3 regions of the Arthrobacter sp. NyZ413 genome follow, and region 2 is predicted to be linked to each of the others. Evidence: riboswitches for the same ligand, from Rfam matches in the RefSeq annotation. Region 2 holds a riboswitch; each other region holds the start of a gene.
The links. A riboswitch is a leader RNA that binds a small molecule or an ion and turns the genes downstream of it on or off. The one in region 2 is predicted to bind thiamine pyrophosphate.
Positions count from the first base shown of each region.

Region 1: linked by a shared signal. The riboswitch ahead of ABCW42_RS18635 (ECF transporter S component) and the one ahead of thiC (phosphomethylpyrimidine synthase ThiC) in region 2 are both predicted to bind thiamine pyrophosphate.
Region 3: linked by a shared signal. The riboswitch ahead of thiO (glycine oxidase ThiO) and the one ahead of thiC (phosphomethylpyrimidine synthase ThiC) in region 2 are both predicted to bind thiamine pyrophosphate.

Region 1 is NZ_CP155434.1:3,986,556-3,996,477, forward strand. It holds gene ABCW42_RS18610 (glycosyltransferase) at 1-502, opposite strand, end outside; gene ABCW42_RS18615 (PIG-L family deacetylase) at 507-1,877, opposite strand; gene ABCW42_RS18620 (acyl-CoA dehydrogenase family protein) at 1,871-2,971, opposite strand; gene ABCW42_RS18625 (energy-coupling factor transporter transmembrane component T family protein) at 3,095-3,901, opposite strand; gene ABCW42_RS18630 (ABC transporter ATP-binding protein) at 3,898-5,487, opposite strand; gene ABCW42_RS18635 (ECF transporter S component) at 5,487-6,116, opposite strand; TPP riboswitch at 6,191-6,329, opposite strand; gene ABCW42_RS18640 (NUDIX hydrolase) at 6,461-7,180, shown strand; gene ABCW42_RS18645 (DUF4235 domain-containing protein) at 7,240-7,500, shown strand; gene mnhG (monovalent cation/H(+) antiporter subunit G) at 7,497-7,928, opposite strand; gene ABCW42_RS18655 (monovalent cation/H+ antiporter complex subunit F) at 7,918-8,196, opposite strand; gene ABCW42_RS18660 (Na+/H+ antiporter subunit E) at 8,193-8,759, opposite strand; gene ABCW42_RS18665 (Na+/H+ antiporter subunit D) at 8,756-9,922, opposite strand, start outside.
Region 2 is NZ_CP155434.1:2,796,232-2,806,153, reverse strand. It holds gene ffh (signal recognition particle protein) at 1-1,516, shown strand, start outside; gene ABCW42_RS13100 (alpha/beta hydrolase) at 1,578-2,327, shown strand; gene thiC (phosphomethylpyrimidine synthase ThiC) at 2,328-4,151, opposite strand; TPP riboswitch at 4,147-4,255, opposite strand; gene ABCW42_RS13090 (amidohydrolase family protein) at 4,363-5,463, shown strand; gene ABCW42_RS13085 (VOC family protein) at 5,537-6,409, shown strand; gene ABCW42_RS13080 (hypothetical protein) at 6,497-6,940, shown strand; gene rpsP (30S ribosomal protein S16) at 7,133-7,549, shown strand; gene ABCW42_RS13070 (RNA-binding protein) at 7,551-7,793, shown strand; gene rimM (ribosome maturation factor RimM) at 7,937-8,482, shown strand; gene trmD (tRNA (guanosine(37)-N1)-methyltransferase TrmD) at 8,483-9,301, shown strand; gene rplS (50S ribosomal protein L19) at 9,587-9,922, shown strand, end outside.
Region 3 is NZ_CP155434.1:3,130,680-3,140,601, forward strand. It holds gene ABCW42_RS14555 (thiazole synthase) at 1-752, opposite strand, end outside; gene thiS (sulfur carrier protein ThiS) at 756-992, opposite strand; gene thiO (glycine oxidase ThiO) at 989-2,323, opposite strand; TPP riboswitch at 2,315-2,434, opposite strand; gene thiE (thiamine phosphate synthase) at 2,462-3,151, shown strand; gene ABCW42_RS14575 (RNB domain-containing ribonuclease) at 3,245-4,768, shown strand; gene ABCW42_RS14580 (DEAD/DEAH box helicase) at 5,027-6,718, shown strand; gene ABCW42_RS14585 (DNA-methyltransferase) at 6,727-7,590, shown strand; gene ABCW42_RS14590 (PHP domain-containing protein) at 7,624-8,469, opposite strand; gene ABCW42_RS14595 (aminopeptidase P family protein) at 8,550-9,922, shown strand, end outside.

The DNA.
Region 1 (9,922 bases), 1.2 Mb from region 2:
CCAGTTCCTCGGGATCCGGTTCAACCGTGCCCACAACGGCGTCGAACCCCGCCTCGGCCAAGTCGAGCTGCCCGCAAAGCCAGTGCGGCGGAACCACTGAATCCGCGTCCGTGTTGGCCAGCCAGACCCGTGCCATGGGCGCGACCGCGCCGGACACCCCGGACACCGCGCCGGACGTGCCGACCGCGCCGGACACCCTGCCCGACAGCGCGGCGAGCGCACCGAGGGCCCGGCTGGCTCCGGCGCTCCGAAGATGCGCCGACAGCGTCACGAACCGATCGTCGTCGCCTACCGTTTCGGCGACGGCTTTCGCCGTGTTGTCACGGCAACTGTCCAGCACCACCACCACGCCCACCGACACTTCCGGCCGGGATGCCTGCACGAGGTCCGCGGCGTAGCGGATGGCGTGGAGGGCCCGTCCGATGTGTTTTTCCTCGTTTCGGGCAGGAACGACGACGGCGACGCGGCGGATGTGCGTCGACGGCAGGACGGGGTGCTCCATGTCTTTACGATCCTTCCGGCAGGGATCCGTGGGCAGTGAACACTTCCAGGATGAAATCCTTTTCCCTGTGAAGGACTGCAGATGGCACATCCAGCCGTTTGCGCGCGATGGCATGGACCGCGTCCCCGTCGAGGGGCCAACCGGCAATCGGATGGCGCCAATGGCACATGACGAATGACCCGCCGGGAAGCAACGAGCCCTGGATCTTGTCCAGCACCGTCTCCAGTTCGTCGGCACCAAGGTAATAGCCGATCTCGGACATGACGATCAGCCCGTACCGGCCAGCCGGCCACCGCGCGGGAATCGTCAGGTGCGCGGTGCGAACGTGCCGCAGACCCCTCAACCTTGAGCGCGCATGTTCGAGGGCTTCCCCGCTCGCGTCGAGGCAGAGCAGCTCTGCGCACCTTTCAGCGAGTTCGCTGGCCAATACACCCGTGGAACAACCCAGTTCGAGGCCCGAGGAGTACTTTTCTTCCGGAAGGACGGCCAGGGTGAGGGCACGCTTCCGTTCCTCGTACCAGCTGCTCGCGTAGTGCCACGGATCCCGGGACGAACGATGCACGGCATCGAAAATCCGCTCCGCGTCAGCCGAAGAGTTCTGCCCCTTGGCCGGCGGAGTCCAAGCGAAGGTCTCCCATGTCCTGCCAAAATGCTCAAGGAACCGTGCCGGCAAGAGGGCCTCGTCGCCGGGCTCCCCTGACAGCGGTTCGGTCTGTGAGCTGTGGACCCGGAGTGCCGCTTCCTTTCGACATGTCTCCCCGGGCTCCAGACTCAACCGCAGCCAGCCGCGCCATAGCCCGTTGTCCGGGACTGCCCAGTGCCAGTACCACACGGGATATTCGAGCAAACCGTAGCCTTCGTCGGCCGCCAACCGGGCCGCAACCTCGCCCAAGGCTTCATGGTCGCAATGCCCGTCGTTGCGCAGCGGCGCAACCAAGACAACGTCGCGATTGGCATCGCAATGCGCCAGGGCTTCCTTGACGGCAGCCGCGATGCGCGGCCGGTAGGCAGCCAATCCGCCGTCGGGCAATCCGAGGAACGTCCAGTGCGCGCCGGTGGCCGTGATCTCCAAACCGGACCGGAATTCATTGAGCCGCACTTCAGCGAGCTCCTCGGCGGAATGCGTGGGCGACTGCGGATGAGACGCTTCGCCAGCGGTGCAAAGCACCACGTGGACATCGATTCCAAGGTCGGCGAGGCGGCACAGGAGGCCTCCCGCGCCGAGGGTTTCATCGTCCGGATGCGCCGCGAGGATCACGAACGCCGCTGCTCCAAGGTCCTCGGCCCCCAAGGGCAGCTCCGCGAGGGAGCCCACTTCCGCGTCGAGCCACGCGGCCTCCGGGGTTCCTGCGTCCGTGTGCGAAAAACTCACCATGCCCCTGGTCCTTCCAGGACCAGCGATCCCAACTGGGCGTCATCACGGCCGCCATGGTGCTGACGGATATACAGGGAAAGGTCAGCCACCCGCTTTGCGTATTTCGCATCGAACGCAAGTGGCCCGGGACCGAGGTTCGCGCCGGTGGCCGCGAGTATCCGCTCCGCCGTCGAGGCGATGTTCCCCCGGACCCGCAGCGCTTGGCGCCACGCGTTGTGTTCCAGCAAGCCATTATCGATGGCCGCCGCGGACACCGCCAACTCCTCAAGGGCTCCGGTCGTCAGGCGATCCGCCTCACCGAGTGCCGCGAGGGCGATTTGGTCGGGTTGCTTCCGCAAGAGCGCTGCCCGGAACGTGCGCAGCAGGCCGATCGATCCGCCCAGCCAGCACGCCGCCACTGCCATGCCGCCCCAAGCGAAGCCGGGCCGGACAAAGTACCATCCATCAGCGCCGACCGCGCGGGCAGGCACGTCTTCGAAATGGACTGTTCCGCTGGGGATTTCGCGCAACCCGTGACCGACCCAACGGGGCTCCTCCACAGTCACGCCCGGGTGGTGGAGGTCCACGGCGAACGCGCGCCGCTGCTGGTCATCCGTGTGGGCGGTCACGACGGCGGAATCCAGGTTCCCGGCCAAGGAGCACCAGGGTTTCGAGCCGGAAAGCGAAACCGATCCCGCATTCCCGCGCGCACTGAGGCGCATGTCCGGACCTTCCGCTGCGAAAACGCCCCAAGCGCCCGAAGGTTGGACGGCGCCGGAAGGTTGGACCGCACCGGATTGCTGGAGGATGGCGAGCGCGTCGAGATGTGGTTCGAAGACCCGCGCGGCACCGACATCCACGGCGGCTATGGAGACCAGCATCTCCCACAATTGGCCGGTCCTGCCTTGTCCCGGCAGCGGTGCTTGGCGTCCGGTTTCCACGGCCAAAGCGAGCAAGGCCGGTACATCTCCCGCCGCTTCCTCAACGCGGGCCAGCAAGTGCCCGAGCGCCGGCAGCCCGCCGTCGTGGCCTCCGCCGTCGTGGCCTCCGAGGGCAGGAAGCCGCACGGCCGGGGCACCGGATTCATGAACCCCGACCATTCCCGAAGCAGGCATGGATTCCGCCTTTCCCTTGGCGGACCGCAGGTTCACGGATCCGCAGCGACACCAGTCAGCACCAATCTATCAGTATGCTTACTAAGTCGCGTCGGGGGGTCGTCGGGGGTGAAACCGCCCAGGCTAGCCGGACTGCTTAAGCCATACGAAGTGCCACGTCCCCGCCCATTGGGCGGCAAGCATGGCGGCACCGGCGAGGACTGCCCCGCCCACCAGGACCCACGCGTCCAGGCGGCTATACGTGGATTCGCGGGCCCAAGTCCGCTGGCCGCCGCTGAATCCGCGCGCCTCCATGGTCACCGCCAGCCGGGACGCCCGCCGGATCGCCTGGACCAGCAACCCGAAGCTCTGGCCAAGCATCGCCTTGAAGCGTTGGACGGGACTTCCATGCGAGCCGACGCCACGCGCACGACGCGCCATGCCGATGGTCTGCCACTCCTCCGCCACAAGGCCGACCAGCCTCAGCGCGGCCAAGGTCCCCAGCACAAAACGGTGCGGTAGCTTCGCCTTTTGCGCCAAAGCGTCGGCGAGGTCGGTGGGGTCGGTGCAGCTCATAAGGAGGACGGCCGGCAAGGCGATCGCCAGGCCCCGGAGCATGAACCCAAGGCCCAGTGTGAGCGAGCCTTCGCTGATGGACCAGATTCCGACGTCGAAAAACACCCTGCCGCTGTCCGCCGAAAGGATCGCCGTGCTCCAGCCGCCGAAGGCCGCCGCGACGATGAGCGGCCATCCGCGCTGCCACAAGAGGCGCAAAGTGAGGCCGGCCAAGGGGAACAGGGCCAGTTCACCGAGAAGGGCGGTTGACGCCGAAACCAAGTCGATGGACAACGCCAGCACCAGGGTCACCATGAAGACGGCGACGAACTTCGCCAGCGGGTTCGCGCGGGTCAGGAGCGCGTTGTTGCCGCGCAGGTTCAGTTCTTGCCTCATGCCGCTCCAGCTTTCTGTCGCGGCCCCCGAAAGGCAGCTTCGAGCCGCATCTCGGTTCCGCCCAGGACGGACGTGAACTCCTGGTCGTGGGTCACGGAAACAACCGATGTGCCGGCGTCGAGCAGTTCGGACAGGAAGGACGCCAGTTCGGCCCACGTGTTGGCGTCCTGGCCGAACGTCGGCTCGTCCAGCACCAGGACGCGAGGGTGTGCGGCGAGCACGGTGGCGACGGACAGCCGGCGCTTTTCGCCCCCGGAGAGCGTGTACGGGTTGGCGTCCACCAGGTGGCCCAAACGTAGCCGCTCGAGCAGTTCGTCCACGCGGTCCTCGCCGTGGCCCAGGTGCTTGGGCCCGAACATGAGCTCGTCCAGCACGCGGCCGGTCACGAATTGATGTTCGGGCTCCTGGAACACGGTCCCGATCCGCGAGATCAACTGTTGGGCTTTCCACTTGAACGGATCGGCGCCGGCGCCGTCACTGAGCCCGACGGCGGCACTCACCGTTCCGGACACGGGCGCCAACAGGCCGGCCAGCGTCAGGGCGAAGGTCGATTTCCCCGCGCCGTTGGGGCCGGTGATGGTGAGCGCCTGGCCGGCCAGCACGTCGGCATCGAGGCCCGACTGCACGGGGACCGGCGGGATGGACTTGAATCCGCGACGGCGCGCAGGTTCACGCGAAACCGCGAGGTCACGGGCGCTCAGCAGGACCTCGTCCCGTGCCGTGGATCCGGAACCAGGGGTTGCCGTGCGCGCACGGGTGGCGGGAACGTAACCGGGTACCCACACGCCGGCAGCAATGAGCATGTCCCTCGCTTGCGCCAGCACGGCGTCGGGCGCGCCGTCGAGCAGGACGGCCGGCGTCGAACCGCTTTCGGAGGTGCTGCCTGGCTGGAGGACCACGATCCGGTCCACCAGGTCTTTCCACACGGAAACCCGGTGTTCCACCACCACAAGGGTGGCGCCGGTCTTGTCCAGGCAACGGCCCACCGCATCCCGGACTTCCAGCACGCCGGCCGGGTCAAGGTTGGCGGTCGGCTCGTCCAGGAGGATCAGACCGGGACGCATCGCGAGGATCCCGGCGAGCGCGAGCCTCTGCTTCTGCCCGCCGGACAGGGCCGACGTCGGGTGGTCCAGCGCAAAACCGTCGCCCGCGCTGCTCCTCAGCCCGACGTCGTCGAGCGCTTCATGGACGCGCTTCCAGATTTCCTCCCGAGGCACCCTGAGGTTCTCCGCACCGAAGGCGACGTCGTCACCCAAGCGGGACAGGACCACCTGGGTTTCCGGGTCCTGCTGCATGAGTCCGGCCCTTCCGCGACGGGCGCGCGGCGACTCGCCATCCACCAGCAGCGAGCCGGTTTCGTCGGCGTCGTCGCCTTCCTCGCCAAGGACGCCGGCAAGGGCGTGAAGGAGCGTCGATTTGCCCGCGCCCGAAGGTCCAAGCAAAAGGACCCGCTCGCCCGGACGAATGTCCAGGTCCAGGGCATGGATGGCCTGCGTGGCGCGGCCCGAGTGCCGCCAACCCCACCCTTGCGCGGAAATGGCGGCGGGCCGCACCACGGCAGCGGTGCCGGAATCAGTACTGGGCATCAGGAAAAGACGGACTCCGAAGCGGCCTTGCGGGACGCGAATGCGCTCAAGACGCCTGTCTTGGCAAGGCCGCGGGTGGCGATCCAGGCCAAAGCGCCGGCGATTACCGCACCGGAAACCGTGCAGAACGCGATGTAGGCAAGCTTGTCGATGGGCTCGTAGGCGATGTTCCAGCCCCACGGGAGGAAGGAATCGTTGAGACCGCAGAACAGGCCGGCGCCTGCCCCGGCCAGCAACGAAACCGGCAGGTTGAACTTCTTGTACACAAAGGCCAGGAAAATCAGCTCGGCGCCAAGACCCTGCAGGACGCCCGAGATCAGCACCGTGGTGCCGTACTGGGAGCCCATGAAGAGTTCGCTCGTGGCCGCGACCGTCTCGCAGAAGATGGCCGCGCCGGGCTTCCTGACGATTAGCATGCCGAGGACGGCCGGGATCATCCAACCGCCGGCGATGATGCCGGACAAGGGCGGGTAGGAAGCGCTCATCGGTGTGGCAACCAAGGCCATCTGGTCCCATGCCCAGAAGATCACGCCGCCGGCGATGGAAATCAGCGCAGCCACGACGATGTCGACGACGCGCCAGTTGTAACCGGGCTTGGCCATGCCCGGCCTTGCAGAAACACCAGTCATTTTGTCCTCCTGAGGAACAGGAGGGGAAAGTGTTTGCGGCTTCCTGGGCAGCTTCCGCCGCGCCGGTTTCCGGACACTTTGAGAACTCGACTCCCTTGCGCCGGTACTAGCCGGATCAGGTTCGAGGGTCTGCGGCTATCCGCACTCTCAGCGCCCATCCTCCGCGTCCGCACTGCTGCGGGCACGACGGCCGGCGCTCCCCTGTCGTTATCAAATGCACCCTTTCTGGGCGTGGTTCAGTTTACACCTCGGCTTGTTTTTGGACCCTTTGCGACCCGATTGCGTCTCAACCTGCTGGATCACCGGAGACGCCGGCCCAGGCAGGCCCCGGTATGGTGACAAGCATGAGCGAAGCGAACAGCCCAAAGGTGGCCGAACCCAGGCTCGCCGCGAGCGTGATCCTTGTCCGGGACGTGGCTATTCCTGACGACGAAGGGACTGGACTTTCCGGCTTGGAGGTCTTTGTCCAGCACCGGGTATCCACCATGGACTTCGCCGCCGGCATGGTGGTTTTCCCGGGCGGGCGCGTCGACCAGGTGGACAGCTCCGGCTGGGACTTCACGGACGACGTCGTCGAGCGGCACGCGTCCGCGTGGCACCGGAGCAGCCTTGCCACCGATCCCGCTTCGGCCCGGCACAACGCGGGACGCGTCCTGGCCGCCGCCCAGCGCGAAGTCTTCGAGGAAACCGGGCTGGAGCTCCCGGCCACGGCCCTTCGCCCTTGGGCAAACTGGGTCACTCCCGCAGACCAGCCCAAGCGTTTCGACACGTTCTTCTACTTGGCCTTCCCCGATCGCGGGTCCGAGCCGCAGCACCAGACAACGGAGGCGTCGTCTTCAGTCTGGTTGCCCGTGCAAGGAATCCTCGAATCCGAGGCCGCCGGTACGCTCAAGCTGATGCCTCCCACCTTGGCCCTGCTGGAAGAACTCCTCAGGCTCGGCACGATGGACGCGGTGGAAGCCGAAGATCGGGACATCTTCCCCGTCCGGCCGGAACCCGGCGCCCTCGAAGAGTTCTTCCGGCTCCGGCGCCAAGCCCGGCAGCAGGGCCGGCCGGACGCGTGAGCCGGTTGTGGGGTTAGGCTGGGGACGGCCCCAGTTTCGCCAAACGAAGGAGTCCCGGAATGAACATGCTCATCAAGCTCATGGGCACCGCCATCAGCATCGTCGCAGGCTTGGTCGGAACGAAGATCGTGAACACCGTCTGGGAGAAGACCACGGGCAACAAGCCGCCGACCGACAAGGACGAAACCCCCCAGAGCCTTCGTTCGGCGCTTACCTTCGCGTTGATTTCCTCAACCGTCAGCACAGTCATCCAGGTCCTGGCCAACCGCGGCACGCAACGCGCGATCGTCCGCTTCCAGAAGACCCAGGACATCGTCTAGGGCTGCTTGCCGGCCTCTTCGTCCTTTTCCCCGGCTGGTTCTTCGCCAGCAGACGCTTGTTCGCCCGCAGCCCGAAGCACCACGGCTTCCAGTTCGTCGGCGCTGAGCAGCTCGGGGTGGAGGTGCTTGGTCCTGTAACCTGCGCGGCCCACCATGTGGGCGGATACGGGCACGGTGAGCAGCTGGAAGATCCAGGCAACCAGCAGGACCGGCCACACCCACCATTCGCGCATTTGAAGGCCTATGGCGGCCAGGACCAGGAACAGTCCCAGTACCTGCGGTTTGGTGGCCGCGTGCATCCTGCTCATGAGGTCGGGAAAGCGCAACAGGCCTATCGCGGCGCCAAGCGACATGAGGGCGCCGACAATCAGCAAGACCGCGGTGACGGCGTCGATCACGGCGTCCATTCCGGTGGCGTCAGGAGTCATTGACCTGCCCCCTGCGGTCGGCGACGAAGCGGGCCACGGTCACGGAACCGATGAATCCAATGAGCGCCAAGGCAACCAGCAGCACGAGGTTGTTGAGGTGCCGGTTGACGGCCATATCGATTGCGAGGGCCGCGCCGAGGATGGCGAGCAGCACGTCTGAGGCGAGGACCCTGTCCAACAGGGAAGGCCCGACGGCGATCCGGTAGATCGCGCCGGCCGCCGCGAGGCTCAGGATCACCGCTGTGACGATCAGGACGAGGTCTTTCACGATCGGGCTCCCCTCGTTGCAGGCCATCCTTCGGCCTGGAGTGCTTCCATTTCGGCCCGGGTTCCCATGATGCGTATCAGTCCTGCCTCTGTGTCCTGGACTTCGCGCCGAAGCTTGGCGAGGTCGGCTTCGTTCCGGACGTTGAGCCCGTGGATGTACAGCGTGGACGTGGAGCGGTCCACCTCCACCACAAGGGACCCCGGAATAAGCGAGATCACGTGGCCTGTGGCGGTCACCATGAGGTCTGAATGGCTCCGCAAAGGAACGGCGACGACGGCGTTGGTCACCGCGGGTCCCCGGAAAATAGCGAGGTACATCACGTTCAAGCTCGCTGCCACCACTTTGCCGAGGAACACCACGGCGAAAGGAATGGCCCGGAGCACGTTGAAGCGCCCGCTGAGCTCGACCGGAGGCAAGTAGAACACCCGGGCAACCACCACTGCCACCATGGCGCCGAAGACGAGGTTGCCGGGGCTGAAGTCGCGCCAGAGCGCGCCCCAGACCACCACGAGCCAAATGAGGAGGGGAAGTTCGGTGCGGAAGGAGATCCGTTTGCGGCTCATTTGCCGCTCCCCTGGACACCCGGTTGGACACCCGGTTGGACACCCGGCGCCGCGGTTCCTGGAACGTGGGCGTTGTCCCCCAGTACCGAATGGATGTAGGCCGTCCGGTCCAGCATCTGTTCGGCGGAGTTGCCTGCCAAATGGAAGAGCGGACCGGCAAACACAGTCAACGCGACGCCGAACACCACCAGGGCCGTGGTGGCTCCCACCATGGACCGCGGAAGCAGGCCCACACCGGCCGTGTCCTTCAGGACGCGATCGGGGTATTCCGCGTCCTCGGGTTTGCGCCAGAACGCGCGGTTCCACACGCGGGCAACTGCCAGGAGGGTCAGGAGGCTCGTGACCACGCCTCCCACCACCAAGGTGATGGCCAGCGGTGTCCCAAGCGCGATCCCGGCCTGCAGGAGGCCAAGCTTCCCGAGAAATCCGGAGAACGGCGGGATTCCGGCGAGGTTCATTGCCGGAATGAAAAACAGGAGGGCCAAGAGCGGAGACAACTTGGCGAGCCCTCCGAGCCTGTCCATGGATGAGCTTCCGCCACGGCGCTCGATCAAGCCCGTCACCAGGAAGAGGCTGGTCTGGACGGTGATGTGGTGCGCCACGTAGAAGACGGCAGCGGCCAGTCCGGCAACCGAGGACATTGCCAGGCCGAACACCATGTACCCGATGTGGCTCACCAAAGTGAAGGACAGCAGACGTTTGATATCGCTTTGGGCTATCGCGCCGAGGATCCCCACCACCATGGTCAACAACGCCACCACCATAAGGGGCGCGTTGAGGGTATCGCCGGGGAAGAGCAATGTTTCGGTGCGGACCATGGCGTAGACGCCCACCTTGGTGAGCAGGCCCGCGAACACCGCGGTGACCGGCGCGGGTGCCGTCGGGTAGGAGTCTGGCAGCCAGAAGGAGAGCGGGAAGACGGCGGCCTTGATGCCGAAGGCCACCAGGAGCATGACGTGCAGCAGGTTCCTGGTTCCCGGATCCAAGCCGGCCAACTTGACTGCGAGATCGGCCATGGTGATGGTTCCGGTGGCGCCGTAGATCATGGCGATGGCGATCAGGAACAGCACCGAGGACACCACGGACACCACAACATAAGTGACGCCGGCGCGGATGCGCGGACCGGTCCCGCCCAGCGTCATGAGCACGTAGCTCGCCGTGAG
Region 2 (9,922 bases):
CGGCAAGGGCCGCCTCACGGAGGCCGACGTCGACGCCACCGTCCGGGAGATCCGCCGCGCCCTCCTGGACGCGGATGTTGCCGTTCCCGTGGTGCGTGAGTTCGCTGCCCGCATCCGTGAGCGGGCGCTGGGCGCTGAAGTTGCCGCCGCCCTCAACCCCAGCCAGCAGATCGTCAAGATCGTCAACGAGGAACTCGTCGAGATCCTCGGCGGCGAGACCCGCCGTATCCGCTTGGCGAAGACCGGTCCCACCATCATCATGCTCGCTGGCTTGCAGGGTGCGGGCAAGACGACGCTCGCCGGCAAGCTCGCCAAGTGGCTCAAGGCGCAGGGCCACAGCCCGATGCTTGTGGCTTGCGACCTGCAGCGGCCAAACGCCGTGACCCAGCTCCAGATCGTCGGCCAGCGCGCGGGGGTTTCCGTTTTCGCGCCGCATCCCGGCACCACCTCCGAACATGACGTTCCCACCGGAGACCCTGTCGCCGTCGCGCGTGCCGGCGTCGAGGAGGCCCGCCAGAAGCTGCACGACGTCGTCATTGTGGACACCGCAGGCCGCCTCGGTGTCGACGCCGAGATGATGGACCAGGCGCGCCGCATCCGCCAGGCGATCATCCCGAACGAAGTGCTCTTCGTCATCGACTCCATGATCGGCCAGGATGCCGTCAACACGGCGGTCGCGTTCGACGAAGGCGTCAACTTCACTGGCGTGGTGCTGTCAAAGCTCGACGGCGACGCCCGCGGCGGTGCCGCCCTTTCGGTCGCGTCCGTCACCGGAAAGCCGGTCATGTTCGCGTCCACAGGCGAGAACCTGGACGACTTCGAACTGTTCCATCCGGACCGCATGGCCTCGCGCATCCTCGACATGGGCGACGTCCTGACCCTGATCGAGCAGGCGGAAAAGGCGTGGGACAAGGAAGAAGCCGCCCGGATGGCGAAGAAATTCGCCGACCAGGAAGACTTCACCCTGGATGACTTCCTCGCCCAGATGCAGCAGATCCGCAACATGGGTTCAATGAAGAAGATGCTCATGATGATGCCGGGTGCCCAGAACATCCGCCAGCAGCTCGAGCAGTTCGACGAGCGCGAGATCGACCGCGTCGAAGCCATCGTCCGCTCCATGACGCCGCACGAACGTGTTGCCCCGAAGATCATCAACGGCTCGCGCCGCGCGCGTATTGCCCGTGGTTCCGGCGTGCATGTTTCCGAGGTCAACGGGCTCCTGGAGAGGTTTGCCCAGGCGCAGAAGATGATGAAGAAGCTGGCCCAGGGCGGTGGCATGCCGGGTATGCCCGGTATGCCCGGGCTCGGGGGCGGCGGCGCCCGCAAGGGAAAGAGCGCTCCGAAGAAGAAGGCACGTTCGGGAAACCCGGCGAAGGCCGCCCAGGAACTGCGCGACGCCGAGAACAGGCGGTCGAAGTCGGTTCCGAGCGGTGCGGCATTCGGCCAGCCCGGCGCGGACTTCGATCCGTCCCAGCTGAACCTCCCCAAGGGCTTCGACAAGTTCCTCGGCAAGTAAAGTGCCCGCTGCCGGCTTCGCCGGCAGCGGTGATGTCAGTCCCGTGACCTAGGCTTGAGGAATGCAAAAACACCGTGTTGTCTTCGTCCATGGGGCGGGCTCGTTCGGGGCCGCCGCCTGGCCGAAGCAGCATGGTATGGCCTTGCGTTTTGACGCGCTCTTCCTGAAGCGCCACGGTTTCGATGCCCAGGCCGAGCCCTTGGAATCGGATATCCCGGCAGATGTGGACATGCTCCTTGAGTGCCTTGGAGCCTCCGAAACCGTACCCGCCGGCGGTTCGGCGCGGGGCGGCCACGTCGTGGCGCACTCCCAAGGCGCGATTTCCGCCATGCTCGCCGCGGTGGAGCGGCCGGACCTTGTCCGTTCGCTCGTGTTGGTGGAGCCGGCGTGTTTGTCCTTGACGGCGGAGCTTCCGGCAACTGCTGCGTACAAGGCGCTCATGGAGCCGCTGTTCCGTGTCAGGCACGAGCTCAGCGATGACGACTACCAACGCGAATACCTGCGCCGGGCTTTTTCTTCCGAAGCGGCGGTCCCCGATACCCCGGAGGCCCGTCGGACGGCCCGCCGCCTGCGCTTGCAAGCCCCTCCCTGGGAGGCGCCCTTGCACATTGTCCCCGGCGTTCCCACGCTCGTCCTGACGGGTGGTTGGGAGCCACTCTATGAGGAGATTGCCGGCTACCTGCAGGAAACCGGTGCCCTCCACCGCATTGCGGCAGGAGGGCACCGGCCCAATGATTCAGTTGAAGGAGACCGGATTATCCGCTCCTTCATCGCGGACGTCAGCCGTGCCGGATCTGTCCACGCTTCCTGATCAGTTCACGTTTCCCGGGCCCGCCGTTGCGCCAGGCACTGACAGTTCCGGCAGGTAGACCTTGCCGCCTGAAGCGAGGAATTCCTCGCTCTTTTCGCGCATGCCGCTGTACATTTCCGCGATGGCAGCCTGGGAATCGGCGGAACCGTACTCGTCGCGGATGTCCTGGCTGATGCGCATGGAGCAGAACTTCGGTCCGCACATGGAGCAGAAGTGTGCGGTCTTGGCCGGTTCGGCCGGGAGTGTCTCGTCGTGGAACGCTTCGGCCGTGACCGGATCCAGGGACAGGGCGAACTGGTCGCGCCAGCGGAACTCGAAGCGTGCCTTGGACAAAGCATCGTCGCGTTCGTGAGCACCGGGGTGTCCCTTGGCGAGGTCGGCGGCATGGGCGGCGATCTTGTACGTGATCACGCCCGTCTTCACGTCGTCCTTGTTCGGCAGGCCAAGGTGTTCCTTCGGCGTGACGTAGCAAAGCATCGCCGTGCCGTAGCGGGCGATCTCGGTGGCGCCGATCGCCGAGGTGATGTGGTCGTATCCCGGCGCGACATCCGTGACGAGCGGGCCGAGCGTGTAGAACGGCGCGCCGTCACAGAGTTCCTGCTGGCGCTCGACATTCTCGCGGACAAGGTGGAACGGAATGTGGCCCGGACCTTCCACCATGACCTGGACGTCGTACTTCCATGCCCGCTTCGTGAGCTCGGCGAGCGTGTCCAGCTCGGCGAACTGCGCGGCGTCGTTCGCGTCCGCGGTCGCTCCCGGACGAAGCCCGTCGCCAAGCGAAAACGCGACGTCGTACTTGGCGAAGATTTCGCACAGCTCGTCGAAATGGGTGTACAGGAAGTTCTCCTCGTGGTGCGCCAGGCACCAGCCGGCCATGATCGAACCGCCGCGCGAAACGATGCCCGTGACCCGGTTGGCCGTCAGGGGGACGTAGCGCAGCAGCACACCGGCATGGATCGTCATGTAATCCACGCCCTGTTCGCACTGTTCAATGACAGTGTCCCTGAAGATTTCCCACGTGAGCTTGTTGGCTTCGCCGTTGACCTTTTCCAATGCCTGGTAGATGGGCACGGTTCCGATCGGAACAGGGGAGTTGCGGATGATCCACTCACGGGTGGTGTGGATGTCGTCGCCGGTGGACAGGTCCATGACCGTGTCGGCTCCCCATTGCGTCGCCCACTGCAGTTTGTCGACTTCTTCGGCGATCGAGCTGGTGACGGCGGAGTTGCCGATGTTGGCGTTGATCTTCACCAGGAAGGCCTTGCCGATGATCATCGGCTCGGACTCGGGGTGGTTGATGTTGTTCGGGATGATGGCCCGGCCGGCAGCAACCTCGCTGCGCACCAATTCGACGTCGCAGTTCTCGCGGAGGGCGACGTACTGCATTTCGGGCGTCACGATGCCTTGTTTGGCGTAGTGCATCTGGGTGACGGTTTTTCCGTCGATGGCACGGCGGGGGACGGGTTGCGCGCCTTTCCACTCATCCGAGGCGGCGCCGCGGCGCACGGCCGACTTGCCGTCGTCGAGCAGGTTGCGTTCGCGGCCACGGTACGCTTCGGTGTCACCGCGGGCTTCAATCCATTCGTTGCGGAAAGGCTGGAGGCCCACTACGGGATCGCTACCGGGGCCGGCCGTGCGGTACACCCGGAAAGGAGCATTCCCCTCGCCGTTCGGCGAGGGTTCCAAGGCGATTTCCGTTACTGGTACCCGGATTCCGGTCTCAGCGTCCTCGATGAACGCAAGCGAATGCGATTTCAGCGACTGCGTCACCTCGCGGTCCGCTTCATTTTGGGTAGGGCTAAGCTGTGCTTCTTTGGAGCTCACTTGAGTACTCACTTCCTTCGCCGGCATTACCCGGACAGGTTCGACGGTCGCAGGCTGCGTCAGCCTGATCTCAGCCCCTGGCAAGGGCCCCCGTGTGGTCGTAGACGAAGCTACCACACGCGGAAGCTGCTGTGGCGTACATGACAGGAAGGAACATGCCCGCGGCCGGGTAGGGCTCGGCCGAAATGCGCTGCGGTCCTACTCTGGAAACATGCCAGAGATCATCGAATTCAGCGGCGTGGCGCTGACCGGCCCGGAAGAAGAACGGCGCGGCCTGTGGTCGGTCGACGGACGATTGACCTTTGTCCGGCCGGACGGCGCGCCGTCGGCGATCCTCGATGGATGGGTGCTGCCGGGACTCGTGGACGCCCATTGCCATGTGGGCCTGGGCAAAGGCGGAGCGGTAGACGAAGAGACCGCCCGCGTGCAGGCCGCAACCGACCGGAACGCCGGAACCCTCCTCATCCGGGACGCCGGATCCGCCAGCGACACGCGCTGGTTGCAGCACCGGCCGGACATGCCCCGCATCATCCGTGCCGGACGGCACCTTGCCAGGAAGGGGAGGTACATCCGGGGACTGGCGGAAGAAGTCGAGCCGGAAGGCCTGGTGGAGGCGGTGCGCAAGCAGGCCCGCTTCGGGGACGGGTGGGTCAAGATCGTAGGGGATTGGATCGATCGTTCGGTGGGGGACCTCGGCCCGTCGTTCCCCGCGGCCGTGGTGAAGGACGCCGTCGCCGCCGCGCACGACGAAGGCGCCCGGGTTACAGCCCATTGCTTTGCCGAACAGACCATCGACGACGTGCTTGACGCCAGGATCGACTGCATCGAGCACGCCACAGGCTTACTTCCGAGGCATATTCCGCGATTGCTCGATCAGGGTGTCCCCATCGTCCCCACCCTCGTCAACATCGCGACCTTTCCGGACATTGTGCAACAAGCCGCGCCGAAATTCCCCTTGTACGCCGGCCACATGGCGGCGCTGTGGGAGCGCCGATACGAGCGGGTCCGTGAGGCGCATGAAGCCGGAATCCGGATTTACGCGGGAACGGACGCGGGCAGCGTCATCAAGCACGGCCGCATCGGCGAGGAAATCCTCGAGTTGCACCGGGCCGGGCTTCCTCCCGCGGCGGCCCTCGATTCCGCGTGCTGGTCCGCCCGGAACTGGCTCGGAGCGGACGGCATCAGCGAAGGTGCCAGTGCCGACGTCGTGCTTTATGCGAAGGATCCGCGCGCTTCGCTCGACGTCGTCCTGAATCCGCAGACGGTGGTTCTTAGGGGGAGCGTTGTGGACAAAGACGTCGATGAGGAATAAATTGAAGCTTCAAGTAATTTAGATATGTAAAGGGTCGTCGATGGGCGGCGACCACAAGAGCCGGGAGTTTCACATGACCACCACACCCAGCCAGGATCTCCTTCCTGCCGACCTGACCATGGGCACCGTGATGCTCAAAGTGGGGGACATGAAGCTCATGGCCGACTACTACCAGCGGGCCTTGGGCCTGGAGGTCGTCGCGGAGCAGGACGGCGGGCTCTACTACGGCAGGCTCGGCAAGCCGCTGGTGCACTTGGCGCCCGCTTCGGGACTCCAGATCCCGGGGCGTGGGGAAGCGGGCCTCTTCCACACAGCGTTGCTCTTCGAAGACCGGTCTTCCTTGGCCGCGACTGTCGCAACGGCCGCCCAGTATGAGCCGCACGCCTTCGCCGGAAGCGCGGACCACCTCGTGAGCGAAGCTTTCTACTTCACCGACCCCGAGGGCAACGGCATCGAGCTCTACTACGACAAGCCACGCGAAGGCTGGGAGTGGAACGGCGCCTCCGTAGTGATGGACAGCTTGCCGCTCCCGCCGCAGCGCTACCTCCAGCAATTCCTGAGCGAAGAATCGGTGACGGGCCAGCATGAGGCCGGTGCCGGCGTCGGGCACGTCCACCTCCAGGTCGGCGATGTCCAGACCGCCCACGACTTCTATGTCGACACCCTGGGCTTCGAGAAGACTGCCGGTTGGCACGGGCAGGCGCTCTTCGTCTCCGCCGGCGGCTACCACCACCACATGGCCATGAATGTCTGGAACAGCCGCGGCGCCGGTCCGCGCAAGGATACGCTCGGCCTTGGCGAAGTGGTCATCGAAGTTCCGTCAGGTGACGACGTCGGCGCGCTCGCCGACCGCCTCAAGGTCGCCGGAATTTCTTCCCACCACACGGGAGCGGAGTTGCGCTTCGAAGACCCGTGGCGCAACCGCCTCCGGATCGCCGTCCGCTAGCAAGCTAAACTTGGGGCTTGATGGCGTGGCGCCTGTTTCAGGCGCCGCGCCGCGCTCCGTCGGCACCACTGAATGAGGGTAGTTTCCATGGGCTTTGCTGAAATTTTTGTTGCCACCCACGATGAAGCAATCAAGCGGGCATCCGCCCTCGAGAAGGGGAGTGGAGTTGCGGGAAGCGCGGTGCGGATCCCGGACATCAGCGACTTCGAAGTGGAGCAACTCGGCGATCTTGCCGGAACGGCCGTGCATGCCGCAGGCGCCGACTACGAACTCGCCTTGGTGGATGTTGCCAGCGATGCGTTGCTTGGCGTACCTGAAGCCATGGTGCGGGCCTTGTCCGAACTGCTGAGCTACGAGACCGAGGGCGAAGGAAGCGTGCTCGAGGACGTCGCGGATCAGTGGGCGGCCCAGGAGGACATGCCTTTCGATGCGAGGCAATCACGCCTGTACGTCCAGCAGTTGGCCGCGCTCGCCACTGATGTGGACAAGGTCGACCGCGCCGGGCTGTATGTCTGGTCCGTAGGGGAGTAGCCGCCGCCCGACCCGCCGGCCGGCCGCGGTTCGAAATCCTGTCCGCCATCTGGCACAATGGACAGGTACTTGATCCTCGCGGCCCCTCTCTCCGTGGGTGCATCTTGTCCTTGGAACCCTCAAGTATGGCCCGCCCCACGGGAGCAGAACGACGGGTTCAACCCCGTTTCAGAAACAGGAGTGACCACAAAAGTGGCCGTAAAGATTCGCCTCAAGCGCTTCGGTAAGATGCGCGCACCGTACTACCGCATCGTCGTCATGGACTCCCGCGCCAAGCGCGATGGCCGTGCAATCGAAGAGATCGGCAAGTACCACCCCACCGAGGAGCCCTCGTACATCGAGGTTGCCTCCGAGCGTGCCCAGTACTGGCTGTCCGTCGGCGCGCAGCCGACCGAGCAGGTTGCCGCGATCCTGAAGATCACCGGTGACTGGCAGAAGTTCAAGGGCCTCCCGGGCCAGGAAGGCACGCTGAAGACCAAGGTCGAGAAGCCTGCTTTCGTTGCGCCGGAGAAGGGTTCCGTCATCATCCCGGAAGCCATCACCAAGAAGGCGAAGCAGGCTGAGGCTTCCGAGGAAGCTGCAGAAGCAGAGACCACCGAGGCTGAGTAGATTGCTGGCAGAAGCGCTCGAACACCTGGTCCGTGGGATCGTTGACAGCCCCGAGGACGTCAAGGTCACTGCCAAGAACAACCGCCGTGGGGAGTCCCTCGAGGTGCGCGTTCACCAGGACGACCTCGGACGGGTGATCGGTCGCCAAGGACGCACCGCGCGCGCATTGCGCACTGTGATTGCGGCCTTGGCGGGCGGCGAACAGGTCAGGGTCGACGTCGTCGACACCGACCGCCGCCGGTAACGCGCTCAGCAGTACTTGTCTTTGGTCCCGCCCCTTCACCGCACGTCGGTGGAGGGGCCGGATTGTTTTACGAGGGCGGGACCGATTTTCAGCCGGGTCCAGCCTTGCCCCTCCCCGGCCCAGCGAGAAATCAGAGGAATCCCATGCAGGTCCAGGTTGCCCGAATCGGCAAACCCCACGGAATCCGTGGCGAAGTCACCGTCCAGGTGCTCACCGACGCTCCCGACGAGCGATTCGTCCGGGGAACCGAATTTGTGGTGGAACCGGCAAAAGCCGGGCCTTTGACCATCAAGAGCGCCCGCTGGAACAAGGACATCCTGTTGCTTGGCTTCGAAGAAGTCGCCACGCGCAACCAGGCAGAGGAACTCCGGGGCGCGAAGCTGTTCATCGAGACCGAAGAGCTTGACGAGGACGACGACGAAGGCTGGTACGAACACGAACTGCTCGGCCTCGACGCGCGCGTCGGCTCGCAGACCGTGGGCAAAGTAACCGCGCTCAACACGATGCCCGTGCAGGACCTCCTCGTCATCGAAGACGCTGCGGGCCGTGAGATCCTCGTGCCGTTTGTCGAGGAGATCGTCCCCGAGGTCAACCTCGAAGAAGGCTATGTCCTCCTCACGCCGCCGGCCGGCCTCTTTGAGCTGAACGTCGACGACGCCGAAGGCGCCGGCTCCTCGAACGGGGACTAGATGCGCATCGACGTCGTCAGCATCTTTCCTGAGTACCTGGCTCCGCTTGAGCTCTCGCTCATAGGGAAAGCCCGGCAGGATGGTCTCCTGGAACTGAATGTCCACGACCTGCGGACCTTCACCACGGATAAGCACCGAACTGTGGACGATACCCCGTATGGCGGTGGGGCCGGCATGGTGATGAAGCCGGAGCCGTGGGCCCAGGCGTTGGAATCCATCGCTACGGGCGGGACGACCCCTGAAGGCGGGGCTGCCAAGAAGCCTGTCCTGATCGTCCCCTCACCGGCGGGGGAGCGCTTCAACCAGGCCCTCGCCTACGAGTTGGCCGAAGAGGAACAACTCGTCTTTGCCTGCGGGCGGTACGAGGGGATTGACGAACGCGTCATCGAGTGGGCGGCCGGCCATTTCACCGTCCGGCCCATGAGCTTGGGAGATTACGTCCTCAACGGTGGAGAAGTTGCCGTCCTGGCAATGGTTGAGGCCATCGGGCGGTTGCTTCCCGGCGTCGTCGGCAACCCGGAGTCGCTCGTGGAGGAGTCCCACTCGGACGGCTTGCTTGAGTATCCGGTCTACACGAAGCCTTCTTCCTGGCGGGATCGGGACGTGCCGGCCATCCTCTTGAGCGGCAACCACGGCAAGATCGCGCAATGGCGCCGCCATGAGCAGTTTCGCCGCACCGCGGCGCGCCGTCCCGACTTGCTGGCAGAGTTCGACGCCGGTGCGCTGACCCGGGCGGACAAGGCAGCTTTCGGGGAACTGGGCTATGACGTCGTCGACGGCCGGCTGCTCCTCCGCCCGGAGGCCGGTTCCGCGGACTGAGCCCGCCGCCGTCGGGCACTTTCCCCTGATGCCCCGCCGCAACAGGCGCCCTGAGCGCGGGATTGGCTGGAACTTTCGAGGTGTGGCAGAATTAACCCTTGTGTCTACTGGGTTCGCGCCTGCCACAGGGGGAGCGACACCAACAGCATGACAACCCGGAACCATCAAACAGCGGTGGGATCGGGCATTGAATCTTCGGCGGTTATTTCCGGATGGCCTTGTGCCCCGGGCTTGCCCGCCGTGACCCAAAGTGGATGACCTGTGGCGTTCACCAGGAGTGGATTAATGCATATCCTCGATAGCGTAGATGCAGCTTCGCTGCGCACCGATGTTCCCGTGTTCCGCGCGGGTGACACCATCAAGGTTCACGTGAACATCATCGAAGGCAAGAACACCCGTGTCCAGGTATTCCAGGGCTTCGTCCTTGGCCGCCAGGGCGATGGCGTCCGTGAAACCTTCACCGTCCGCAAGGTTTCCTTCGGTGTCGGCGTCGAGCGTACCTTCCCGGTACACTCCCCGATCATCGAAAAGATCGAGGTCGTCACCAAGGGTGACGTCCGCCGCGCCAAGCTTTACTACATGCGCGCACTGCGCGGTAAGGCTGCGAAGATCAAGGAAAAG
Region 3 (9,922 bases), 330 kb from region 2:
CGCGGGATACGGCCCGCTTGCCTTGCCAGCCTACCGGCGATGACGGCATGTTTGAAGGCTTCGCCCATCTGGACCGGGTTCTGTGCGCGGGTGACCGCCGTAGCCAGCAGAACAGCATCGCAACCGAGTTCCATGGCCAGGGCGGCGTCGGAGGCGGTGCCGATCCCGGCGTCGAGCACTACCGGCACGGAAGCACGCGACACAATCAGTTCGATGTTGTGCGGATTCAGGATGCCAAGGCCCGTGCCGATCGGTGCGCCCAGCGGCATCACGGCGGTAGCCCCGAGGTTTTCCAGGCGAAGGGCCAGGACGGGATCGTCGTTCGTGTAGGCAAACACCTTGAAGCCGCGGTCCACGAGCTTCTCTGTTGCGTCCACGAGCTCGACGGCGTCAGGAAGGAGGGTGTGTTCGTCGGCGATGACTTCGAGCTTCACCCAGTCCGTTTCGAGTGCTTCCCGGGCCAGTTCGGCCGTCATCACGGCGTCTTTGGCCGTGAAACAACCGGCGGTGTTGGGCAGGACGCGGATTCCGTGGTCTACGAGCAGTTGGAAAAGTGAGCCGGTTTCCGACGGCGAGTACCTGCGCAGTGCCACCGTGGTGAGTTCGGTTCCGGACGCGAGCAGGGCTGCGCCCAGTCCGTCGAGGCTCGGCGCCCCGCCCGTCCCGGTGATGAGCCGCGAACTGAATTCGACGCCGTCGATCACCAAGGAATCGGTAACGGTGCCCGCACTTTGGGTGCTTGTTGTTGTCATGGTTCAGCCTCCTTGGACTGCTGTAACGATTTCGAGTTCGTCGCCCTCTGCGAGCGCCGTGGCCGCCCATTGGCTGCGCGGCACCACTTCGGAATTGCGTGCGACGGCGACTCCGATCTTGAGTCCGTCGCTCGCCTGGCCGTTGGCGTCCAGTGCGCGTCCGGTGATGTGGCTGACGACAGTAGTGACCGATGCGCCCTCACCCAGGGTGTGTTGGGCGCCGTTCAGTTTGATGTTCATGCGTAATCCTTCGAGAGGTGTTGGCAGGTCAGGTCCTGGTCTCCGTCAGCGGAGGCAGTTCCTGTGAGTGGTCGTGAGAAGCGGCCGGGCCGGAATTTGTTCCAACGCGGATCGGCGACGTTGTCCATGATGTCGACGCAGATCCGGCCGGCTGCCGGGGTGAGGAGCACGCCGTGCCGGAAGAACCCGGTGGCGACGATGAGGCCCTGCACGTCCTCGCCGCCAGTGTGACCCGAGGTTCCGGGGCTTTGGACGCGTCCCAGCAGCGGCGCGTTGTCCGGTGTGCCCGGGCGGGCGCGGGCGGTTGCTTCCAGGAGTTCGAGTTCGGATACCGCGGGCACCAGCACTTGGGCGTCGCGCAGCAATTGGTAGACGCCGCCGGCGGACACTGGGTTGTCCGATGTTCCCGCGCCGGACAGGTCGTCTTCCCGTTGCGTCGCCCCGATGACCACGGTTCCGTCTTCGCGCGGAACGATATACACGGGCACGCCTCGGACCATGCCCCGGACAGTAGCCGTCACGAGGGGCTGGAGCTTGTCCGGAACGCGCAGCCGCAGGATGTCTCCATAAACAGGACGGAGCGGGAGGCTGAGCCCATCCGGCAATTCTCCGAGCGCGGCGGCACCGAGTCCGTTGGCGACGATCGTCTCGGTGGCGAAGACTCGCGTACCCGATTCGAGTGCCACTCCGGCGACTCGTCCGCTGTCCCACAAGAGCTGCTTCGCCCGGTCGGGGACAGTGACGCCGTCGTCGGTTCCCTCGGTCCAGGTGGGATCGGCGGGCTCGTGGTCTTTCAGCGCGGCCAGGATGGTGGCCGCAAGCCTGCGGGGATCCACTTGGTGGTCGCCGGGAATGGCGAACGCGCACGAAATCTGCGGACTCAACAGCGGTTCCTGTTCCCGGGCCTCACGGACAGGCACTGACTCCACCTGGAGACCGTGGGAACGCTGGACGTCCCGCAGGTCGGCGAGTGCGCGCCGGTCCGCTGCGTCCGCGCCGACGGCGAGGGTCGGCGTCGTGCGGTATCCCGTGCCATGTCCGGAAGCCGAGGCCGGAAGCGATTGTTCGAATCCGGGCCAAAGCGCCGACGATTCGAGCATGAGCTCCAGGAGGTCCTCTTCCTGGTAGTGCAATTCGCTGACGGGCGCCAGCATGCCGGCGGCCGCGAAAGTGGCGCCGCTGGCTGGCGCGGGATCGATCAGCGCAACTGAGCGGCCAGATTTTCGGGCCTCCCACGCGATGCCGAGGCCGATGATTCCACCGCCGATCACGGCTACGTCGGCCTGCAGGCGGGCAGGCTGGAATGTGTTCTGGGGTTTTGGCTCGTCCATGGAGTCCTTCCCTACGCCGGTACTAGCCGGATCAGGTCAAGCGGTCGGCGCTGAAGCCCTCTCAGCCGCGCGGCGATTGTGACTGCCGCCGCGGCTCCCGCGGTACCAGCCCAGTTTAGAGGAACTACTCTGTTTTCCATGACCCTGAACGATGTCCACACCACCGCCCGCCTTTACCTCTGCACCGATGCCCGCAAGGAGCAGGGCGATTTTGAACAATTTGTCGATGCTGCGTTCCAAGGCGGGGTGGACATCATCCAGTTGCGGGACAAGAGCCTTGAGGCAGCCGAGGAGCTCGAACTCCTCGAGGTCCTGCATGCGGTGGCACAGCGACACGGCCGCTTGTGGGCCGTGAACGACCGCGCCGACATCGCTTCCCTGTCTGGGGCTCCCGTGTTCCACATCGGCCAGAAGGACATTCCGCTGCGCTCCGCCCGGAAGCTCCTCCACGATCCCACTGTTATCGGTCTCTCCACCCACTCGCCGGAGCAGATCGACGCCGCGATCGCCGCATCGCCCGGCCGCAGCGGACTCGACTACTTCTGCGTGGGACCCGTGTGGGCGACGCCCACCAAGCCGGGCCGTACCGCCGTCGGGCTCGAGTTGCTGAAGTACGCTGCCGACGCAGTGAAGAGGGCGGATGAGGAAACCGTGGGAGGCGTCGTGCTGCCGTGGTTCGCCATTGGGGGCATCGACCTCGGCAACGTCGACGCCGTCGTGGAGGCGGGCGCCAGCCGCATCGTCGTGGTGCGGGCGATCACGGAGGCGACGGACCCGACGGCGGCTGCACAGTCGTTGCTGGCTGCCCTCGATGCGGCGGCCGCGTAGGCGCGCTGCCGCGAACAGGAACGGGCCGGGAGACAGTGCCTCCCGGGGTCCGTTTGGCAGACTCCGGGAGGTTTTGGAGTTACCCTGACTTTCGTGTCACATCAGCTAGCCCCGAACGTCAGTGAAGCCGCGAACACGCTGGCGGAAGCGCTTGCGTCCCTTCGAACGGAACTTGAGCTGCCTTCCGGCTACCCCGCTGATGCACTGCGCGACGCCGAAACCGCAGTGTCCCGCCACACCCTGCCCGCCGTCGACCTGACGGACGTTCCTTTCATCACGATCGACCCCGCTTCGTCCACGGATCTCGACCAGGCCCTCTTCATCGAACGCGAGGGGAACGGTTACCGGGTTCTTTACGCGATCTCCGACGTTCCATCGTTCGTGCTTCCCGGTGGCGCGCTCGACGCCGAGACCCGCCACCGGGGGCAGACCTACTACGCTCCGGACGGCCGGATCCCGCTGCACCCGGAAATCATCAGCGAACGCGCCGGGAGCCTGCTGGCCGGGCAAACGTGCAGCGCGTTCGTCTGGGATTTCGACCTCGACGCCGACGCCGAGTTCCGTGCTGTCTCCGTCCGGCGTGCGAGCGTCCGGAGCCGCGCCAAACTCAATTACAAGGGTGTCCAGGCGGAGATCGATTCCGGAACGGCCGATCCGGTCCTTCAGCTCCTCAAGGAGGTGGGGCTCAAGCGGGTGGAACTCGAGAGGCTTCGCGGCGGGGCAAGCCTGAACATGCCGGAGCAGGAGATCGTGCAACTGCCCGACGGCGGTGGCTACCGGATCGTTGCCGCTCCGTCGCTGCCGGTGGAGGACTGGAACGCGCAGATTTCCCTCATGACCGGGATGGCGGCGGCCCGGCTGATGCTCGACGGCAAGGTGGGAATCCTCCGCACGATGCCGGCACCGGATGAGCGGTCCTTGCTCCATTTCAAGCGCCAGACGGGTGCGCTCGGCAAACCGTGGGATGACGGGATCAGTTACGGCGAATACTTGCGGACCTTGGACGCCAAGGATCCAAGGCAACTGGCGATCCTCCACTCGGCCGGGATGCTTTTCCGCGGCGCGGGCTACACGCCCTTTGACGGCGAGGTACCGGAGAGCGTCATGCAATCCGCGATCGGCGCACCGTACGCCCACACGACGGCTCCGCTGCGCCGCCTGATCGATCGTTTCGTCCTGGTAATTTGCGAGGCGCTCAGTGCCGGGACGGCGATCCCTGCGTGGGCGCGCGACGCCCTGCCGAGCCTGCCGGAGATCATGGCGTCTTCCGACCAGCTTGCGGCCCGGATGGAGCGGCTCGCGCTTGACACCGTGGAAGCTGCCCTCTTGGTGAACCATGTCGGCCAGGAATTCGACGCAGTGGTTATCGCCGGGTCAAAGCCCTCGAAGAACAACGGAAACGGCAATGGCAATGGGAACGGCGCCAACGGTAACGGCAACGGCCACCCCTACGGCACCGTCCAGATCGCAGAGCCCGCGGTCACCGCACGCTGCGAAGGAGAGCTCGAGTCCGGGACGAAGGTCCGGGTGAAGCTCCTTGAAGCCAACATCGCCACTCGCCAAATCACGTTCGAACTGCTTTCCCAGGCCGATGCCTTGGGCGTTCAGGAGCCCTGATCCGGGTTTTCCCGCGTCCTCACGCTAGACTGTGGGGGTAGTAATGGATGCCCGGTCGTTGATTCAGTTAAATTCTTGACATCAACAAGCCCGCCCCTACGCGATCTTGAGATACACCAGCTGGTCCCCAGTGCCAGTATTTAGATAGCCCGCGATCGGCTTCCACTGGATTTGCCCGCGCGCCATCCGTGCTCCGGAACGGCATTGCCACCACCGTTGAGCACGCAGCGCGGCCTAAATGAATAAGGAAACTCCACCGTGAGTGAATTGCACACCCATGAAGTCCTGACAGACGGAACAGAAACAATTGAGCCCGAAGAAACCATCTCTTCGGACGAGACGCCCCACGAGATCGCCGAAAAGTCCTTCGCCGACTACAACGTCCGCGCGGACATCGTCGAATCCCTCGCCGACGCAGGGATCACCCACCCGTTCCCCATCCAGGCCATGACCCTTCCGGTAGCCCTCGGTGGTCACGACATCATCGGCCAAGCCAAGACCGGCACCGGAAAGACCCTTGGGTTCGGCATCCCGGCCCTCCAGCGAATCGTGGGACGGGACGATCCGGGCCACGATAAACTGGCGGTCCCGGGCGCGCCGCAGGCCTTGGTGATCGTCCCCACGCGCGAACTCGCCGTGCAGGTGGCCAACGACCTCCAGACCGCTTCCAGGAAGCGCAATGCCCGGATCGCAACGATCTACGGCGGCCGCGCCTACGAACCCCAGATCGAAGCCTTGCAGAAGGGCGTGGAGATTGTGGTGGGCACTCCGGGCCGCCTGATCGACCTCTACAAGCAGCGCCACCTGAGCCTGAAGAACGTCCGGATGGTCATCCTCGACGAAGCCGACGAGATGCTCGACCTCGGGTTCCTCCCCGACGTAGAGACTCTCATTGCCGCCACCCCCGCGGTCCGGCAGACCCTCCTCTTCTCCGCGACGATGCCCGGTCCGGTCATCGCGATGGCCCGCCGCTACATGACGCAGCCAACACACATCCGGGCCGCGGATCCGAACGACGAAGGCCTGACCAAGCGGGACATCCGCCAGTTGATCTACCGCGCCCACAGCATGGACAAGACCGAGGTCGTGTCCCGGATCCTGCAGGCCCGCGGCCGTGGCCGGACCATCATCTTCACGAAGACCAAGCGCACCGCGGCCAAAGTCGCCGAGGAACTGGTCGACCGCGGCTTCGCGGCTGCGGCCATCCACGGCGATCTCGGCCAGGGTGCCCGCGAGCAGGCCCTGCGTGCCTTCCGGAACAACAAAGTGGACGTCCTTGTGGCAACGGACGTCGCCGCCCGCGGCATCGACGTCGACGACGTCACGCACGTCATCAATTACCAGTGCGTCGAAGACGAGAAGATTTACCTGCACCGCGTTGGCCGCACCGGCCGTGCCGGCAACAAGGGAACCGCCGTCACGTTTGTGGACTGGGACGAAGTCCCCCGCTGGGCCCTGATCAACAAAGCCCTCGGCCTGGACACGCCGGAACCCGTGGAAACCTACTCCTCCTCCCCGCACCTTTTCAGCGACCTCGACATTCCGGAAGGCACCAAGGGCCGCTTGCCGCGGAACCAGCGCACCCTTGCCGGAGTCGACGCTGAAGTCCTCGAAGACCTGGGCGAGACCGGCAAGAAGACTTCCCGTTCGCGCGGCGGCTCGGCCGGCGGACGTTCAGGGCGCGACGGCGGCCGCGGCGGACGCCGGGCAGCCAAGTCCGGAGACGCTTCCTCGCAGGAAAGCACGGGCGAGGGCGGACGCACCCGCACGCGCCGCCGTCGTACGTCCAATGGCGAAGCAGCCGCAGCAGAAGGTTCGGCCCAGACAGCGGACGCCCAGTCCGGCGAAGGCACCGAGAAGCCGGCCCGCGCCCGCCGCTCGCGCACCCGCCGGCGCAACGGCGAAGTGGTTTCCTCCCCGGCCACGTCCGGCGAGAGCACCGAGGCTTAACGGCCTCAATGACTGACATTGTTTGGGCGCCGGACGGCAGCAACCTGGTGGTTCACGCGGACAACGCGGTATTCCTCCCTACGCTGCCGGACGGCGCCTTCACACTGATCTATGTGGACCCGCCATTCAACACGGGGCGCGTCCAGCGGCGCCAAGAGACGCGCATGGTCCGCAACGCCGAAGGCGACGGCGACCGCGTCGGGTTCAAGGGGCGCTCCTACGACACCATCAAGGGCGCCCTGCACAGCTACGACGACGCCTTCAGCGACTACTGGTCGTTCCTCGAACCGCGCCTCCTTGAGGCCTGGCGGCTCCTCGCCGACGACGGAACCCTGTACCTGCACCTCGACTACCGGGAAGTGCACTACGCCAAGGTGATGCTGGACTCGATCTTCGGGCGCGAGTGCTTCCTGAACGAGATCATCTGGGCCTACGACTACGGCGCCCGGGCCAGGAACCGCTGGCCCACCAAGCACGACAACATCCTCGTGTACGTCAAGAATCCGGGCAAATACCACTTCGACAACGCCGAAGTGGACCGGGAACCATACATGGCGCCAGGCCTCGTCACGCCGGCCAAGCGCGAACTGGGAAAGCTCCCCACTGACGTGTGGTGGCATACGATCGTCTCGCCTACCGGCAAGGAGAAGACCGGCTATCCGACGCAAAAGCCGGAAGGCCTCGTCCGCCGGATCGTCACGGCCTCAAGCAGGCCCGGCGATTGGTGCCTGGACTTCTTCGCCGGCTCGGGCACGCTGGGCTCGGTAGCGGCGAAACTGGACCGCAAGTTCGTGTGCGTGGACCAGAACGCCCCCGCCATCGAAGTGATGCGCAAGCGTTTGGAAGGAAAAGCCGTCTTCCACTCCGCCTAGGGCGCGGTCACTTCCCGCGTCCGGCGCGGGAAATCAACGGACGACCTTGCTCCCGGTTCCGAGTTCCTCGATCAACGCAAGGACATCCGGAGACGTCAGGTTCTCCCCTAGCAGGTTGGGCTTCCCGGTCCCGTGGTAGTCCGAAGAACCCGTGATGAACAGGCCCTGCTCCGCGGCGAGGCGTCGCAGGAACGCCCGGCCTTCCTCCGGATTGTCGCGGTGATCGACCTCGAGTCCCTGCAAGCCCGCGTCAATCATTTCCCGGTAGGTGCGCTCGCCCACCACGCGGCCGCGAGCCGAAGCGACCGGATGGGCGAAGACCGCTACGCCGCCCGCCGACCGTACAAGTTCGACGGCGATGGCAGGGTCCGGAGCGTAGTGCTGCACGAAGTACCGCGAATGGGAGGTCAGGATCGCCGCGAACGCCTCCGACCGGTCCGCCACCGCCCCGGCAGCCACTAGCGCGTCGGCGATGTGCGGCCGCCCCACCGTCGCGCCGGGCGCCACATGGTGGATGACATCGTCCCAAGTCAACGGATAGTCCTCCGCCAACAACGTGACCATCCGCTTCGCGCGCGTGAGCCGCGCATCCTTCGCCTTGGTGATTTCGTCAAGCAAGCCGGGGTGCGCGGGATCGTGGAGGTAGCTCAGGAGGTGGACGCTGATTCCCTCCTGGGTGCGGCACGAGATCTCCATGCCCGGCACGAACGCCAGGCCATATTCACGCGCCGCGACTGATGCCTCGTCCCACCCAAGAGTGGAGTCGTGGTCGGTCAACGCCACGGCGTCCAGGCCTGCTGAAGACGCCGAGGCGATCACTCCAGCGGGAGGCTCGGTGCCGTCGGAAACATTGGAGTGCGCGTGCAGGTCGATCTTCACCCATCAAGCGTATTTGATCGGGGCCAGCTTGCGCCGGTGCGCCGTTGGCCTAGCGTCGGCCTTGATGGGACGATGGGACGGTGAATGATGCACATAACACCCAAAACGGTGAAAACACAGCCTCCCAGCCGTTGGAGGAGCGCGTCAACAACCGCTCCCAGCGGCCCACGTCGGACGCCTTCAAGGCGTTCATGGCCAGCAACTGGGCTCCCGCCCCGCAGGAAACCCCTGCACGGGACGCCGTTGCGGACCATGCGGCCACCCGTCGCAGGGTCATCTCAGAGAAATTCCCCGCAGTCCGCCTGGTCATCCCGGCAGGTCCTCTCAAGGTCCGTTCGAACGATTGCGACTACCGCTTCCGTCCCCATTCCGCTTTCGCCCACCTCACCGGCCTGGGCCTGGACCACGAGCCCGACGCCGTGCTCGTCCTGGAACCCGTAGAGGAAGGAACCGGCGACGACGGCGGCAACCACCTCGCGACGCTCTACTTCCGTCCGCTGGCCGGCAGGGACACGGAGCAGTTCTACGCCGACTCCCGTTCGGGCGAATTCTGGATCGGAGCGCGCCCGACGCTCGCCGAGTTCGAAGCCAGGCTCGGCATCAAGACCGCCCACATCGATGAGCTTGAAATCGCGGTCACCAAGAACGTCGGAGCCCCGGAAATCGGCGGCGTCGCCATCCGGTTGGTTCGCAAAGTGGACGACAACATCGATGCCCTCGTGGACACCGCCCGGTACAACACCGCCAAGGATCCGGAAAACCTGGACCTCAGCGAACTCGACGCTTTGGACGAGTTGCTCAGCGAAGCGCTCGCCGAGTTGCGCCTCCTCAAGGATGCATGGGAAATCGAGCAAATGAAGACCGCCGTGGCCGCCACGGTCGAGGGCTTCGCAGACGTCGTCCGGGCCCTCCCCCGCGCCATGACCCACCACCGCGGCGAACGCGTCATCGAAGGCGCGTTTTTCGCGCGCGCACGCGAAGAAGGAAATGAGCTCGGCTACGACACCATTGCCGCCTCGGGAAACAACGCAACGGTGCTGCACTGGACCCGGAACACGGGCAAGGTCAATGCCGGTGAACTCCTGCTCCTGGACGCCGGAGTCGAGGCCGATTCCCTCTACACGGCTGACGTCACCCGGACCATCCCGGCCAACGGAAAGTTCACGGATATCCAGCGCAAGGTCTACGAGGCCGTCCTGGACGCCGCCGACGCCGGATTTGCCGCTGCCCAACCCGGCGTGAAGTTCCGCGACATCCACACTGCCGCTACCACCGTGCTTGCCGAACGCCTTGCGGAGTGGGGTCTCCTCCCGGTGTCCGTGGACGAAGCCATCAGCCCCGACGGCCAGCAGCACCGCCGTTGGATGCCGCACGGCACCAGCCACCACCTTGGCCTGGACGTCCACGACTGTGCCCAAGCGAAGCGCGACCTCTACCTCGACGGCGTCCTGAC